2 regions of the Paenibacillus sp. SEL1 genome follow, and region 2 is predicted to be linked to the other one. Evidence: predicted binding sites of a transcription regulator. Region 2 holds the regulator's gene; the other holds the start of a gene.
What was found. Region 2 encodes CtsR, which represses protease genes until heat stress. Its sites were predicted from a motif close to ATGGTCAATAAAGGTCAAACA; they were not measured.
Positions count from the first base shown of each region.

Region 1: a site for CtsR is predicted at 2,149-2,169, ahead of clpP (ATP-dependent Clp endopeptidase proteolytic subunit ClpP). Genes of this name have one in related genera too.

Region 1 covers NZ_CM137723.1:2,218,315-2,227,201, reverse strand. The annotation lists gene gap (type I glyceraldehyde-3-phosphate dehydrogenase) at 1-596, opposite strand, end outside; gene ACYCSE_RS10245 (sugar-binding transcriptional regulator) at 690-1,727, opposite strand; tRNA gene ACYCSE_RS10240 (tRNA-Arg) at 1,997-2,071, shown strand; gene clpP (ATP-dependent Clp endopeptidase proteolytic subunit ClpP) at 2,282-2,878, shown strand; gene ACYCSE_RS10230 (PdaC/SigV domain-containing protein) at 3,003-4,106, opposite strand; gene ACYCSE_RS10225 (SIMPL domain-containing protein) at 4,346-5,107, opposite strand; gene ACYCSE_RS10220 (HPr family phosphocarrier protein) at 5,385-5,654, opposite strand; gene whiA (DNA-binding protein WhiA) at 5,791-6,735, opposite strand; gene ACYCSE_RS10210 (gluconeogenesis factor YvcK family protein) at 6,741-7,727, opposite strand; gene rapZ (RNase adapter RapZ) at 7,740-8,639, opposite strand; gene ACYCSE_RS10200 (ROK family glucokinase) at 8,706-8,887, opposite strand, start outside.
Region 2 covers NZ_CM137723.1:1,331,968-1,340,854, reverse strand. The annotation lists rRNA gene ACYCSE_RS06260 (23S ribosomal RNA) at 1-1,819, shown strand, start outside; rRNA gene rrf (5S ribosomal RNA) at 1,899-2,015, shown strand; gene ACYCSE_RS06250 (GNAT family N-acetyltransferase) at 2,178-3,365, shown strand; gene ACYCSE_RS06245 (CtsR family transcriptional regulator) at 3,904-4,368, shown strand; gene ACYCSE_RS06240 (UvrB/UvrC motif-containing protein) at 4,438-4,962, shown strand; gene ACYCSE_RS06235 (protein arginine kinase) at 4,991-6,055, shown strand; gene clpC (ATP-dependent protease ATP-binding subunit ClpC) at 6,100-8,544, shown strand; gene radA (DNA repair protein RadA) at 8,785-8,887, shown strand, end outside.

The DNA of each region.
Region 1 (8,887 bases), 890 kb from region 2:
GCACGACGGAAGTCACCTTTAGCATGTGGAGCATCCAAAGTGTTTTGGTCGCCAGTGTAAGCGTGAATTGTAGTCATCAAACCTTCGATGATACCGAATTTGTCTTGCAGTGTTTTAGCCATAGGAGCCAAGCAGTTTGTTGTGCAAGAAGCACCGGAGATTACAGTTTCAGTACCGTCCAGAATTTCATGGTTTACGTTATAAACGACAGTTTTCATGTCGCCAGTAGCTGGAGCGGAAATAACAACTTTTTTAGCGCCGCCTTTCAAATGTTTCTCAGCAGCTTCTTTAGTTGTGAAGAAACCTGTGCATTCCAGAACGATATCTACACCCAGGTCTCCCCAAGGCAGTTCTTCAGGGTTGCGGTTAGCCAAAACTTTAACTTCTTTACCATTTACTTTGAAGAAGCCGTCATGTACTTCTACTTCTCCTTGGAAAGTACCTTGTGTTGTATCATATTTCAACAAATGTGCCAACATTTTGGAATCTGTCAAGTCATTGATTGCTACTACTTCAATACCTTCCACGTTTTGAATCCGGCGGAAAGCAAGGCGTCCAATACGTCCGAAACCGTTAATACCAACTTTAACTGTCATGAGTGAGTTCCTCCCAAAGTTCGTTTAGTTTAGTTTTATATATTCAAGACAGACCCGAAAGCCCGTCAAGACAACACCATTCATAAATCCATCTTAACCATTTAAATAATGACTTACAATCTCGGCAGCAGCGCCTTCGTCGGTGACTAGAATGTCTTCTTGTCCGAAACGCAGTACCGCATGAATAGCGGCCGCCTTGCTCTTGCCTCCAGCTACACCTAGAACCGTATCGGTACGCCTGATGTCCTCTAATCGAAGTCCAAGCGTCAGCATTCTGTGAACAACGACGCCATCTTCGTTAAAGTAATAACCAAACGATTCGGCAACGGCCCCCTCACTGCTGATCTGGGCAAAGGTTTCGGGATCAAGTTTACGTCTATGTGCCATCGCTATGGCGTTGCCTATCCCGTGAATGATGATACGACTCTCGCGAATCAGGTTCAATATATCCTGAATGTTCGTATCTTCAAGCAAGGAGTTGTAAGCATGATTGCTGAGCAAATCCGGTACATGGAGCAGACGGTATTGAGCGCCTACCTTGCGAGCCATTGTGGAAGCAATTGTGTTGGCCTGCATTTCCATGCTTTCTCCCAAACCCCCGCGTGCCGGTACAAACCACCCACCTTTAAGTGGGCCATTAGAAGGTAGTGCCAGTTGTTCCGCCACGTCGGCAATCGTCGTGCCACCTGTTACAGCGACCACATCCTCGTCGTCCATAACACTCAGCAACGCTTTTGCTCCAGCGCGCCCCAGCTCCTGCTTTGTTAACGGAGAAGCATCCGAATCCCCTGGAACGACAACCACCTTCCTCAAACCATAGGCTTGACGAATCTGGTCCTCCAATTGGGACAGGCCGAACAAGTTGTTCGCAATCGGCTCCAGCTGTTCCAGCAGATCCAGTCCTGCTTTGCTCACCTTCATGCCTACACTCTCAATCTCAATTAGCCCTTGAGCTTTAAGAAGATCGGTTTCGGCGCGCAACACGCGCTCAGTCATGTTCAGTGAAGCTGCCAGTGTTCTGCGTCCAACAACATCGGACAGCATAATCTGATGCAGGATCGTGTACCTTTTTTTCAAAACATCCATGAGGTCGGGCAGAAGCTGCTTCTGTATTTCTAATATCTTTCGCATGCTTTCCACTCCCGCACACTTCTAAGTTCTGTCTCTAATGCTCTATCTCTAACTGGTCTTAAAACGTCCCGGGATAACTTTTTAAGTCCCACGTATATCTTAACCAATATTTGCTCCACATGCAAGTCTATCTGAACCTATATTTCTCAACCATTTGCCTGAATATGCGCATTTAATAAAAGCTTGCAATTCACTGCTGTATATCATATAATCATCTTTGTTTCCAATTAGCTGTTTAATTAGTTAGTTGTTTGCATTGATTGAACTATGCGCCCGTGGTCCAACGGATATGACGTAGGCCTCCGGAGCCTGAGATCGAGGTTCGATTCCTCGCGGGCGCGCCATTTTAAATGAACGCATAAATGCTTCTACATAATGTTTTAACCAATGAGAGCGCTGAGGGCTCTTTTTTTTAATCATTAGTTTGACTTTCTTTGACTTTTTGTTTGAAATTGTTTATCATGTGGTTAATACGGTAACAGTTTATAAATAAGGGACGTGTAATCGGCATGTCCACCAAATCCACTAACGATATTTAAGGGAGGTTTTTTGACGTGAGCTATGTTCCTATGGTAGTAGAACAAAGTAACCGCGGCGAACGCGCCTATGACATTTATTCCAGACTGTTGAAGGATCGCATTATTTTGTTAGGCTCGGACGTCAATGACGTTGTAGCCAACTCTATTATTGCGCAAATGCTGTTTTTGGCTGCCGAAGATCCTGAAAAAGATATTCACTTGTATGTTAACAGTCCTGGCGGTTCCATTACAGCTGGTATGGCCATTTTCGATACGATGCAATACATTAAACCTGACGTATCTACGATTTGCGTAGGTATGGCGGCTTCCATGGGCGCGTTCTTGCTGAATGCAGGCGCCAAAGGTAAACGTTTCGCTTTGCCAAACAGTGAAATTATGATTCACCAACCACTGGGTGGTGCACAAGGCCAGGCAACGGATATTGAAATCCGTGCACGCCGCATTCTGAAAATGCGTGACAAATTGAACCGCATTCTCGCAGATCGCACAGGCCAACCACTGGAGCGCATTGAAAAAGACACAGACCGTGACTACTTCATGTCCGCTGATGATGCCAAGGAATACGGTATTATTGATAAAGTGCTAACTAGCTCCTCTCCAGAAGGTGTATAAGAGAAGAAATTTGCCTCTCGATAGCTGGTAAATGGAAAAGCTGCCCCGGATGTTTTATCCGGTAGGCAGCTTTTTTTGCTTTATTGTTTTTTAGCTTATAGACAATTGGAATTGTTTACTCCTACTATTCATGCTGTCCCGCAAAAGGCTTTCCGCCTTGAGGCAGCAGTTGACCGAACGAGTAGGTAAACTCCGGAATTCCATACGCGTATGGCGCATAATCATACAAATCAAACACAATTGTTACTCCACTGCTCGTCACATAAAAATTCTGATCTGCCGCCAGCTCTTTAAATTTGCCGAATCCTTCGCCAGCCTGAAGCGCATCGATTTTTTTCTTCAAATCAGCATTGAGGAACTTTTTGTAGTTCGGATTTGCCTTCAAAACGTCAGACAATTGCAGCAGTTTACCATCAGCGAGCGAGAACGTATATCCTTTACGTGCCGTCATGCCATGTGCGCCACCCGTATACGAGTAATCCTGCATAATCACACTCAGAATACCATTTTTGTTATAGGCAATCGCAAAATCATTTCCGAACTCATACGGTCTTTCTGTTGTAGCCTCTCCCTCAGCCATCATCTTTTTACCTGCTGCCAATATACCCTCTGCATGCTTTTTAAGCACATTGTTAATGGCCTGTTGAGCCTCAGGATTTAGCTGGCTGCCGTTGATTTGCGGGTACTTAATTTTGTAGGACACCTTCGCATTACTCGATGCTGGAAGTGTTTGAGACGCAATGGTGATCGGATTTAACTGGCTTTTACTCAGCGTTACTGTTTTCTGAGCAGCATTCCATTGTGCATCTATGCCTAGATAGTCTTTCAGCAGACTCATAGGAATGTATAGCTTCCCAGCGATCTGTTTGGCATCCATGCTACGTGTATTGATTCCATTGACGTTGACGTAGGCATCCGAGGAAGAAGCTATAATGTAAAGTTTATTGTACCCGCTACCTACGGTATATGTCGTTGTTTTCGCCTCATAGCTTACTGGAATCCCCAGGCTGTCACGCAGTGCGGCCACCGGAATCATTGTACTCCCGTTCACTTGAACACCTTTAGCGGGCAACGTTTTACCATTCCATTGGATGGTGATTCCCGGTTGCTGTGTTGTCGCTTGTTTGGTCGATGCTGCCTGGATATAGGAAACGGGAACAGCTGCGACTCCTGCTAAAATCCCTGCTGCCAGCAGTGCTGAACCCCATTTTTTTGCATGCTTACTCATATTAAGTATTCCTCCTGTTAATGATCTGTATTGTCTATGTGTGATAACTACTTTTATTATTATATCTATACCCTATTGTATGTAGTTTACAATCTGTACACTCTCCGATTTCAATATGTACACCTAATAACCCTTAGCTATGACAGACTCATTACAAAAAGGTTTCGGTATACAAAAAAAGCCAGCAAGCCAGCCTGCACATGATGCAGGCCGCTTGTGGCTTCGTTTGATGATCTGTATTAGTTCATTTCGTACTGAGCCGACACCTGAACTTTCACTGTTACTTGTCCTGATTGGATCTCTGTCCCGCCACCTGCTACGTCCAAGAGCGATTTTGACATGGCATTTTCACGTTGTGTAAAGACCTGTGCTTCTCCGCCATCTACCGTCACACTCACAAGGACACCTAACCCGCGTTTGGCTGCTTTAGCTACAGCACTCGCTTTAGATTGTGCGCTTCCCAATGCCTTAGTAATGGCTTCCTCTTCATAAGTCGAAGGATCTTCCACGGAAAAAAGTACATTATCTACGTTATTGGCTCCAGACTTGGTCGCCTCATCCAATAACTGACCAATTTTATCCAAATCTCGGTATTTGACGGAAAGTGTATGGTTGGCAGTGTAGCCTTTGAGCTTCTGCCCTTCTTTTTCGTTATAGGTGAAGTTAGGCTGTACATAAAACTGGCTGGTCTGAATGTCATCTGCGCTGATGCTCCACTTTTCTTTCAGCAGTTGTGTAACCTTGTTCAATTTTGTAGCATTGGCTTTTTGAGCAGCCGCTGCCGTATTCCCTTCCGATTGTACACCGATAGAGAGATAAGCAATATCGGGCTTCGCCAATACTTCCCCGCTTCCAGTCACATTAATTACACCGTTTACCGTCGAAGCTGTTGACGCAGCATAGGCCCGATCTGCCCCTGTCCATAATCCTCCTGCTACTCCCCCTGCCATTAATGCTCCTGCGAGAACTGCCGTGGCTACTGTTTTTGTCCAAAGTCTCATTGAATTCAACCTCTTTCTTGTAAATGTTTGTACCTTCCAGACGGAAAAGACGGAAAAAGGTTGCAGCCAAGCATACAAATTTCCGAAACAGGGCATGACCACGGGAATCTAATTATTTATAACTTGAACTTAATACGGTCTCTATATTCAACAAATCCACACATAAAACAGCTAACTAACGGAGGAGCGTTCGAAGACTTTTTTCTGGATACAAAAAAAAGCCCCAAAGGGGGCTTTTCACTAAGAGCATACACCATATTACAAAGCAAATCTTTGTTTATTGATTTTCCAGCTCTACCTTACTAACCAAACTTACTAAAGCGTTTACAGCCTGTTCAGCGTCCGCACCTTCAGCACTAATATTGATTTCAGTACCTGTACTGATCGCAAGACTCATAATACCCATGATGCTTTTGGCATTAACCTTTTTGTCTTCTTTTTCCACAAAAATCTCAGATGAATATTTATTCGCTTCCTGTACGAACAACGCAGCAGGTCTGGCGTGCAGTCCTGTTTTCAAGCGTACGACTACCGGATGTTTTGACATGTCAGCTTACCCCCTCATCAAATAAATCTGGACACTACTTACTCCATTTTATTTATCACATTATAACATTAACCCGGGACAGACACTAGAAAAAAAACTAAAAAAACCGGGGCTAAAAGCCCCATGGACACTCTTTTTACGGAATCAGGCCATTTTCGCCCCTAATTTTGTCAGCCATCTCATCAATTTTGCGAAGCCGATGATTTACACCCGATTTACTCACGACCCCTTTGAGCATTTCTCCGACTTCTTTCAAATTCAAATCGGGATGAGCGAGCCGAATTTCTGCCACTTCACGCAGTTTATCCGGCAAGGTCTCCAAACCAACTTCCCTCTCCAGCAACTTAATATTCTCAATTTGCCGGACAGCAGCTCCGATCGTCTTGTTCAAATTAGCCGTTTCACAATTGACAATGCGATTTACAGAATTGCGCATATCACGCATAATGCGTACATCTTCAAATTTGAACAAGGCTTGATGCGCCCCAATGATGCTAAGCAGCTCAATGATCTTCTCGCCTTCCTTGATGTAGAGAATAAAACCTTTTTTTCGCTCAATACAGCGAGCATTTAGATGAAATTCATTCGCAAGATCAACGAGTGCCTGACAATGCTCCTCATACATCGAAGAAATTTCAAGGTGGTAAGACGATCCTTCAGGATTGTTGACAGAGCCACCTGCCATAAAGGCGCCCCGCAAATAAGCCCTCTTACAACAGTTTTTCCGAACGATATCCCGATTAATCCCGTCAGTGAATAAGAAACCTTCTGTAACGATATAAAGATCCTTTAGCAGTTGCTGCACACCATTGGGAATACGGACAATGTACACATTATTTTTTTTCAAGCGCATTTTTTTCCGTACAAGCAGTTCGATATGAAGTTGAAAATGCTTCTTGATCAAGGAGTAAATCCGCCTTGCAATCGCGGCATTTTCTGTGGACACGTCCAATATCACCCTTTTATTCGACAGTTGTACGGATCCGAGCATACGTATAAGTGCAGATAGTTCCGCTTTCTCACAGCAGGACTGGCTTTCAATCATCGTAAGCTCTTTTTTCGTTTGTGCCGCAAAGGACAAGGGACTCACCTCCTTCTTAATATCCAATTTTGTACCAATTGGTAAATATGCTGGCTCAATTTGTCGGCATCATGCCGTAAATACGTGCGGAACAGAACTAATGTATCTGCCACCACTTTATATCCCCGGTCGGTCAGCTCGCCCATGTCTACTTGAACTGGCTTGGCTCCCTGCTCGGCATACATTTCCTGTACTTGGGGTGGAATTTCTCCGTTATTTACAATGACATAGTCGAAGAGATGATGCCCTACATGCTCAAAAATAGCTTGCAGGTGATCTCCTACCGTATAACCATCGGTTTCCCCAGGCTGGGTCATAACGTTACAGACAAATATTTTGATAGCGTCTGATTTTACTACAGCTTCAGCGAGTTTAGGTACAAGCAAATTTGGTAATATGCTGGTATATAGACTGCCGGGGCCAATCAAAATCGCATCGGCTTCATTAATGGCCTCTACAGCCTCAGGCAACGGCTCCACGTGAGTCGGTTCAAGAAAGACGCGTTTGATGCGTCCGCCCGCTTCCGGGATCTTGGACTCCCCGGTAATCACCGTGCCATCCTCCATCTCGGCGCTTAGCACAACGCCTTCCTCGGCTGCCGGTAGCACACGTCCCCGGACAGCAAATACACGGCTAAGCTCACGTACCGCCGTTACGAAATCTCCCGATATATCGGTCATCGCTGCTAAAATCAGATTACCCAGGCTATGGCCTGACAATCCTGATCCCGCACCGAAACGGTATTTCAGCATATCTGACATCACTGGTTCCACGTCAGCCAAGGCAGTCAGCACATTGCGAATATCCCCTGGAGGAGGCATCTGCAGCTCACTGCGCAAAATCCCGGAACTTCCGCCATCGTCAGCGACTGTAACAATAGCCGTAATATCTAGCGGCTTTTGCTTTAAGCCCCGCAGCATGACGGACAAGCCGGTTCCGCCGCCCATAACAACAATACGTGGGCGCTCCCGTTGTGATCCGGTCTCTTTCATGATTTCACCTCATTAATGCCGGTCCCGATCAGCATCCCGATGCGAAACAGAAACAGATTCTGTCTCGCTGGCACCTAGCATTTTTCCTAAATACTCCGATATTGCAACAGAACGATGCTTACCGCCAGTACAGCCAATGCCGATAATGACCTGGCTTTTGCCTTCTTTGCGATATTGCGGAATCAAAAAGTGTAACATATCCAGCAACTTGGTCAAGAATGCCTGAGTCTCAGGCCATTTCATGACATAATCATATACATCGCTATCCTGTCCCGTGTGGGGACGTAGTTGGTCCACGTAGTGGGGATTAGGCAGGAAGCGCACATCGAATATAAGATCGGCATCAATGGGAATACCATACTTGAAGCCAAAAGAAGTAATGTTCACGGAAAGCATACTGCTCTCCAAATGAGAAAATCGTGAAATAATCCTCGCCTTTAAGGTTGCAGGCTTCATCACACTTGTATCAATAACCTGTGTAGCTGAGCTTTTTAGTTCTTCCAACATCTTGCGCTCCAACCGAATCCCATCCAAAGGCATGCCGTCTGGAGCCAACGGATGACGTCTACGGCTCTCCTTATACCGCTGTACGAGAACGCCATCATTCGCATTTAAGAATAAAATTTCACAATGAATCGTAAAATGATCTTTAATATAATTCAAAGATTCCGACAAGGCAGTGAAAAATTCTCGTCCGCGTAAATCAATTACGAGTGCCACCTTGCCTATTTTACCGTTCGACTGCTCAATCAACTCGGCAAATTTGGGAATCAGTACAGGGGGCAAATTATCGACGCAGAAGAAGCCCAAGTCTTCCAGGCTCTGAACCGCAATGGTCTTCCCTGCGCCTGACATCCCCGTAATAATAATGAGCGTTGCCCACGGCGCAGCATTTTTTAGGTTGTCTGTCATATGGACTTCCCTCTCCTTTTGCTTCTTCGCTCTATACCAGTACCCGTATTATCAATAACCTGTGAATCAGGAGCGTAGCAGCAACCCTGCAGCCCCTACGATACCTGCGTCATTGCCTAACACCGCTGGTACGATATATACACCCTTTTGAAGCGGTTCAGGTGCCAGTTTGGCGTATACGCGACGCATCTCTTCAAATAAAAAGTCGCCTGCTTTAGAAACACCGCCGCCTATAATAAACAACTCTG
Region 2 (8,887 bases):
GGCTTAGAAGCAGCCACCATTGAAAGAGTGCGTAATAGCTCACTGGTCGAGTGACTCTGCGCCGAAAATGTAACGGGGCTAAACACACCACCGAAGCTATGGCTTGATGCTTGCATCAGGGGTAGGGGAGCGTTGAATGCGGGTTGAAGGTGTACCGTAAGGAGCGCTGGACTGCATTCAAGTGAGAATGCCGGTATGAGTAACGAAAAGATCTGTGAGAATCAGATCCGCCGAAAGCCTAAGGGTTCCTGAGGAAGGTTCGTCCGCTCAGGGTAAGTCGGGACCTAAGGCGAGGCCGATAGGCGTAGTCGAAGGACAACAGGTCGAAATTCCTGTACCACCGTAATCCGTTATGAGCGATGGGGTGACGCAGTAGGGTAGTGACGCGGACTGATGGATGTCCGTCTAAGCAGTGAGGCTGATGTGTAGGCAAATCCGCACATCGTTAAGGCTGGGCTGTGATGGGGAGCGAAAATTGGAGTAGCGAAGGTCATGATCTCAGACTGCCAAGAAAAGCCTCTAGCCAGGAGAAGGTGCCCGTACCGCAAACCGACACAGGTAGGCGAGAAGAGAATTCTAAGGCGCGCGGAAGAACTCTCGTTAAGGAACTCGGCAAAATGACCCCGTAACTTCGGGAGAAGGGGTGCCTCGGTAGGGTGAATAGCCCGAGGGGGCCGCAGTGAAAAGGCCCAAGCGACTGTTTAGCAAAAACACAGGTCTGTGCGAAGCCGCAAGGCGAAGTATACGGGCTGACGCCTGCCCGGTGCTGGAAGGTTAAGGGGAGTGGTAAGCCCTTCGGGGCGAAGCTATGAACCGAAGCCCCAGTAAACGGCGGCCGTAACTATAACGGTCCTAAGGTAGCGAAATTCCTTGTCAGGTAAATTCTGACCCGCACGAATGGCGTAACGACTTGGGCGCTGTCTCAACGAGAGATCCGGTGAAATTTTAATACCTGTGAAGATGCAGGTTACCCGCGACAAGACGGAAAGACCCCATGGAGCTTTACTGCAGCTTGATATTGAATTTGGGTACGATCTGTACAGGATAGGTGGGAGCCGTAGAACTTTGAGCGCCAGCTTGAAGGGAGGCATCCTTGGGATACCACCCTGATCGTATCTAGGTTCTAACTTGGTACCGTGACCCGGTGCGAGGACAGTGTCAGGTGGGCAGTTTGACTGGGGCGGTCGCCTCCTAAAGAGTAACGGAGGCGCCCCAAGGTTCCCTCAGAATGGTTGGAAATCATTCGAAGAGTGCAAAGGCAGAAGGGAGCTTGACTGCGAGACCTACAAGTCGAGCAGGGACGAAAGTCGGGCTTAGTGATCCGGTGGTACCGCATGGAAGGGCCATCGCTCAACGGATAAAAGCTACCCTGGGGATAACAGGCTTATCTCCCCCAAGAGTCCACATCGACGGGGAGGTTTGGCACCTCGATGTCGGCTCATCGCATCCTGGGGCTGAAGTAGGTCCCAAGGGTTGGGCTGTTCGCCCATTAAAGCGGTACGCGAGCTGGGTTCAGAACGTCGTGAGACAGTTCGGTCCCTATCTGTCGTGGGCGTAGGAAATTTGAGAGGAGCTGTCCTTAGTACGAGAGGACCGGGATGGACGTACCGCTGGTGTACCAGTTGTTCCGCCAGGAGCACCGCTGGGTAGCTATGTACGGAAGGGATAAGCGCTGAAAGCATCTAAGCGTGAAGCCCCCCTCAAGATGAGATTTCCCAATTCGTAAGACCCCTTGAAGACGACGAGGTAGATAGGTTGGGGGTGGAAGTGCAGTAATGCATGGAGCTGACCAATACTAATCGGTCGAGGGCTTATCCTAAAGAATAAAACGCAAATAAGTTTCGGATCCAGTTTTCAGGGTGTAACCTTGAATGTAGAATTTACGATGTAAATTCATGTTTGGTGGCGATAGCGGAGGGGTTCCACACGTACCCATCCCGAACACGACCGTTAAGCCCTCCAGCGCCGATGGTACTTGGACCGCAGGGTCCTGGGAGAGTAGGACGTCGCCAAGCAAAAGTGAAAAGGATGATAATCTCATTGAGATTATCATCCTTTTTTATGCGTTTTTAGATGACCACCTGTTTCTAAGGTTGACAGAGAGAATGGGGTTTGCCACACTCTAAGTGTGTAATCTTTTTATGGATGTCCAAGTATACAAGCGAGGTGACGAAGTTATGGAGATCAGACAATTACAACGTAAGGAATTTGAAGCGGCTATTGAATTATCTCAATATGCTTTTCAGTTTACAATGTCCATGGAGGATCTGGAGAAAGCTAGGAAGAAGTTCAAACCAGAGCAAACATGGGGAATATTCGACGGACATGACTTGAATGCTAAACTGACTTTGTTACCGCTACAGGTATACATAAACGGTCAGGTTTTTGATATGGGAGGCATTGCTGGTGTGGCAACATGGCCAGAAAAGCGTCGCGGAGGCATGGTTTCACGTTTGTTGACGCATGCGCTTGAAGAGATGAAGTCTGCGGGACAAAGCCTTTCTTTTCTGCATCCCTTCTCCTTTGCCTTCTATCGTAAATTTGGATGGGAAACGTATATTGAATACAAAAAGTACGTCATTCCCATTGAAAAATTCCCTGCAAAACTTAAAACAGAGGGTACAGTCAAACGCGATGTCAAAGATATTTCAGAACTGGACCAAGTGTATCAAGCGTATGCATCTCGTTATAATGGCACGCTGGTACGAGATAAGGAATGGTGGCAAGAGCGGATTTTAAATGAGAATTATCGAACTGCGGTATATTACTCAGAAACAGGCGATCCTCAGGGATATGCACTGTACAAAATTGAAAATAAACAGTTGAATTGTGATGAGTTGGTTTATGAAAATGAGACGGCCCGTCGGGCTTTATGGACTTATTTTGCAAATCATGACTCCATGATAACCCATGGTAAATTTATTTACGTTCCAGCAAATGACAATCTGCCATTTTTACTTGATGATCCGCGAATTCAACAGGAGACCGTGCCTTATTTTATGGGCCGTATTGTGGATGCAGCTGCTTTTGTAGAAAGATACCCTTTTGAGCAGGTTGGAGAGGAAACACGTTTAACCTTAAATCTGATAGATCGATATGCACCATGGAATGAAGGAGTATGGAGATTAACAATTACTACGGAAGGGAAAGGACATCTGGAGAGAGTGGATACAAGCAATTCATCTGAAAACGCTATGGTAGCTGACTTGAAACTTGGGATTCAGTCATTGACGACTCTGATGCTTGGCTACCAGCAGGCTGATGATCTGTATAAGTGGGGGCGTATTGAAGGGGGCAGTGAATTTGTGTCTGCGCTTAAACGTGTAATACCAGTAAAACAAACGTTTTTATTGGATTTTTTCTGATAAAGGCCCATTTAGATCTTCTTATGTTCCGTTTTTCAGGGAATATAACTTATGTGCTTATTATAATTTTCAAAACTCTTTCTGTAATTGGGAAGAGTTTTTTTATGGTATTGTATAAAACATAATTAGATTGCGAAAAATGGTATTGACCCCTTGGCAAAAATGAATAATGTGCTATAATATGAATATAGTCAAAGAAAGTCAAAGTCAATCAAACCTCGTGAGGTTCTGTAGAAGTATTTTGATGGATTGGCCGTATAAAGTAATTTTAATAGCAAAGAAGCAAACGAGGATCGAAATGATTTGCGTATAGTTAGGAACTGCCTTTTATGAAAATAAGAGAAGTGTATGACTAATCGCAAATAAAGGCCACACTAGAGAATAAACGGTACAATTCCAATGAGTGTAGAACAGGCAACAGCCTGAATACAGCTTAGATTCGTGACTTTACCGTTTGGTTAAGTTCAATATACGGCGGACTCTGTGGAGCGTGAAATGTACTTGAATACTTGCGTTTCCGTTAGTGGAGGATGATGAAATGCGCAATGTTTCCGATATTATTGAACAATATTTAAAGAGTATATTGCTGGAAAGTCCCCAAGGTTTAGTGGAGATTCAGCGCAATGATCTGGCTGACCGCTTTTCCTGCGTGCCGTCGCAAATTAATTATGTAATTAGCACCCGGTTTACGCTGGAAAAAGGCTATGTGGTGGAAAGTAAACGCGGTGGCGGGGGCTACATTCGTATTCAGCGAATTCAGCTGCCTGCACAGCATGCCATCCATACACATCTTCATCAGAGCATCGGGGAGGAAATAAGCCAATCGGCAGCAGAAGGACTGATTTATCAGTTAGAGGAGGCCCATTTTTTAAGCAAAAGGGAAGCTAATCTAATGAAGGCTGCCTTATCGAGGGATACATTATTACTGAAGCTTCCCTATCGTGATCAACTGCGAGCAAGATTGCTTAAGGCTATGCTGATCTCGTTGCTGGCGACCAAATAGTTTGTGAATAGAGACTAACGTTTGGATGTAGGGATTGGTATAAATCCTGACATTAAAGGAGGTGCTTTTATGCTGTGCCAAGAATGTAATATGCGGCCGGCAACTTTGCATTTCACCAAAATTGTGAATGGCGAAAAGACAGAGTTTCATATTTGTGAGACGTGTGCCAAGGAAAAAGGGGAGATGATCCCTGGAACACCTAACGGCTTTTCGATTCATAGCTTGTTGTCGGGGATGCTGGATTTTGACTCCAGTACAAAGAGCCAGTCTCCAGGCCACAGTGGTCCGCAAAACCTGCAATGCAAGGATTGTGGCATGACCTATGCACAGTTTAGTAAGCTGGGACGTTTCGGATGCCCGTCGTGCTATCAATACTTTGATAGTCGTCTGGACCCTCTGTTCAAGCGTGTGCATGGCAGTACGAATCATGTTGGTAAAGTTCCGGTTCGCACTGGAGGCCGCCTGAAGGTTAAACGGCAAATTGACGATTTGAAAAAAGAGATGCAACAGCATATTGTACAGGAAGAATTTGAATCAGCTGCTGAGCTTAGGGATCAAATCAGAGAGCTTGAAAAAGAAATGACTGAAGAGTAAAGTTTGTGAAGAGTAGGAGGGATGCGTAATGCCCAATATTCGGTTTACGGAGAAGCCGCTAAGTGACTGGATGCGTGGTGATGCTGCGGATTCGGAGATTGTCATTAGCAGCCGGGTGAGAATTGCGCGTAACTTGCAGCATCTGCCTTTTCCCATGCTTGCTACCAATCAGCAGTCGGAAGAAGCACTTCAACGCTTGACGGATATCCTTCAGTATGATGATTTAGGTGGTTTTGGTACTTTTCATACGTTGAAAATATCCGAGTTGGATGAGATCGACAAGCGGGTGCTGGTTGAGAAGCATTTGATTAGTCCTAATTTGGCGAACGAATCTCGTAACGGTGCTGTTTTAATTAGCGATGATGAATCGGTTAGTGTTATGATAAACGAAGAGGATCATCTGCGTATCCAGTGCTTATATCCGGGATGTCAGGTTAGGGAAGCTTGGGAACGCGCAATGATTATTGATGATGCATTTGAAGCGCATGTTGATTATGCATTTGATGATCGGAGAGGTTTTCTGACCAGTTGTCCGACGAATGTCGGCACAGGTATGAGAGCTTCGGTGATGATGCATTTGCCCGCATTAGTCATGACTCATCAAATCAATCGTATATTGTCTGCTGTTTCACAGGTAGGTCTTACGGTTCGCGGCATTTACGGTGAAGGTAGCGAAGCTGTCGGAAATTTGTTTCAGGTATCTAATCAGATTACACTAGGACAAACCGAGGCGGAAATTATAGAGAATCTACATGGCGTGGTGCTACAAATTATTGAGCACGAGCGTTCTGCCAGAGAACGGCTAATGAATGAATCTATGCTGCGAATTACAGATCGGGTGATGCGTTCATTCGGTATTTTGTCATATGCAGCAGTATTGGATTCCAAGGAGGCTGCACAGCGGCTGTCCGATGTGCGTCTTGGCGTAGATTTAGGAATTTTGGAGCGTCCTTCCACCGCAGCGATGAATGAGCTGAATGTGATGACACAACCCGGGTTCCTGCAAAAAAGCTTTGGGGATAAAATGAATACCGAAGAGCGCGATATGTACCGGGCGAAGCTGATCCGGCAAAAATTAGGCACAACCCTTTAATATATAGAATGATCTGAAATACACACTGTGGAGGTGCAGGATATATGATGTTTGGAAGATTTACGGAACGTGCACAGAAAGTGCTTGCTTTGGCTCAGGAAGAAGCTGTTCGATTGGGACACAACAACATTGGCACAGAGCACATTTTGCTAGGCCTCATTCGTGAAGGTGAAGGAATAGCAGCGAAAGCCTTAATCGGTTTAGGACTGGGACTGGAAAAAATTCAGGATGAAGTGGAAACGCTGATTGGACGCGGTCAAGAGCAACCGACGAACATTGCCTATACTCCACGCGCCAAAAAAGTCATCGAACTGTCTATGGATGAAGCCCGCAAACTGGGCCATACCTATGTAGGTACAGAACATATTTTGCTTGGTCTTATTCGTGAAGGCGAAGGCGTAGCAGCACGTGTACTGAATAACCTGGGCATTAGTCTGAACAAAGCGCGTCAGCAAGTGCTTCAATTACTCGGTAGCAGCGAGGCTGTTTCCAGCCATCACGGTGCTCCAGCTAATGTCAGCACGCCAACTCTGGACAGTCTGGCGCGCGATCTGACGGCATCTGCGAAGGAAAACAACCTGGACCCTGTTATTGGGCGTAGCAAGGAAATCGAACGCGTAATTCAGGTGCTCAGCCGCCGTACAAAGAACAATCCGGTTCTGATTGGTGAGCCTGGGGTAGGTAAAACGGCGATTGCCGAAGGATTGGCCCAAAAGATCATAGCGAATGAGATTCCCGAAACGTTGCGCGACAAGCGCGTAATGACACTGGATATGGGTTCTGTGGTAGCAGGCACCAAGTATCGTGGTGAATTCGAGGATCGTTTGAAAAAAATTATGGACGAGATTCGTCAAGCGGGTAATATCGTGTTGTTCATTGATGAGCTGCATACGCTGATTGGTGCTGGTGGAGCGGAAGGCGCAATTGATGCGTCCAACATCCTGAAACCTGCTCTGGCACGTGGCGAGCTGCAATGCATCGGTGCGACCACGCTGGATGAATACCGCAAATATATTGAGAAAGATGCTGCTTTGGAGCGTCGTTTTCAACCCATTACAGTGGATCAACCTTCTCCAGAAGAGGCGATTCAAATCTTGTATGGTCTGCGTGACCGTTACGAAGCGCATCACCGTGTAAAGATCACAGATGAGGCTATTGAAGCGGCCGTAAAATTGTCAGATCGTTATATCACCGACCGCTTCCTGCCAGATAAGGCTATTGACCTTATTGATGAGGCGGGCTCCAAAGTAAGGCTGAATTCTTACACTGTACCGCCAAACCTGAAACAGCTGGAAAACCGTCTGGAAGATATTCGTAAGGAAAAGGATTCAGCGGTACAAAGTCAGGAATTTGAAAAAGCGGCAGCGCTACGTGATACAGAGCAAAAAATCCGTGAAGAGTTAGACGTAACGAAAAACCAATGGAAAGAACAACAGGGTCGTACAGATTCCGAAGTTACCCCAGAGGATATCGCTCAAGTCGTTGCAATATGGACAGGTGTTCCAGTCAGCAAGCTAAAAGAGGAAGAAACACACCGCTTGTTGAATATGGAAGAGTTGCTGCATGAGCGGGTTATTGGACAGGATGAAGCAGTTAAGGCAGTAAGCCGGGCGATTCGCCGGGCACGTGCCGGACTGAAAGATCCGAAGCGTCCAATTGGTTCCTTTATTTTCCTCGGTCCAACTGGGGTTGGTAAAACAGAGCTGGCACGCGCCTTGGCTGAATCCATGTTTGGAGATGAAAATGCGGTTATCCGTATTGATATGTCTGAATATATGGAGAAACACTCCACGTCCCGTCTGGTAGGAGCGCCTCCAGGGTACGTTGGATATGAAGAAGGCGGTCAACTGACTGAGAAGGTACGTCGTAAGCCATACTCTGTTGTGTTGCTGGATGAAATTGAAAAAGCACACCCAGAAGTATTCAATATTCTTCTGCAAGTGCTGGAAGATGGTCGTCTGACAGATTCCAAAGGTCGTGTCGTTGATTTCCGTAATACACTCATCATCTTAACATCTAATGTTGGTGCACAGGCGATTAAACGTAACTCCACGCTTGGTTTTACAGCTGTAGTGGACGCTGGAGCGGATTACGATAATATGAAGGGCAAAGTGATGGATGAACTGAAGAAAAGCTTCCGTCCTGAGTTCTTGAACCGGATTGATGAAATTATCGTTTTCCATTCTCTCGAAGAAAAACATATTGCCGAAATTGTATCACTCATGTCTGAGGAGCTGCGTAAGCGTCTGAATGAGTATGAGGTGGACTTCGAGTTGACAGACAACGCTAAAAAATTCCTTGCCAAGGAAGGTTTTGATCCAGCGTATGGTGCGCGTCCTTTGCGTCGTGCAATCCAGAAGCATATTGAAGATCGCCTGTCCGAGGAACTGTTGACTGGCAACATTACTAAAGGTGACTCTCTCTTCATTGATGAGGAGAACGGTGCATTGACTGTAACCAAAAAGGATAATGTATCTGCCAAGTCCTAAAGCAGTTTACTAAATAAATAGTAGAAAAGGGTGTCTCGCAAGCTGGAAAGCTATTGCGAAGACACCCTTTTTGTGTATAAAACACGGTGAAAAGGTTGGGTAAATGCTTTGGGAAAGTTTGTGATATTGCTTTACGTCCGCCAAGCTTCAATGGTAAACTTTTATTGTTACAGCTCTTTCTGGGCTGTATGAACATAAATTTGACATCATCGTCGTCAATAAGGAGCCAGGGAACAAAGTATGGCTAAAGTGAAAACTAAATTTTCCTGTACGGAATGTGGTTATGAATCGCCCAAATGGTACGGAAAATGTCCTGGATGCCAGGCATGGAATTCCATGGTCG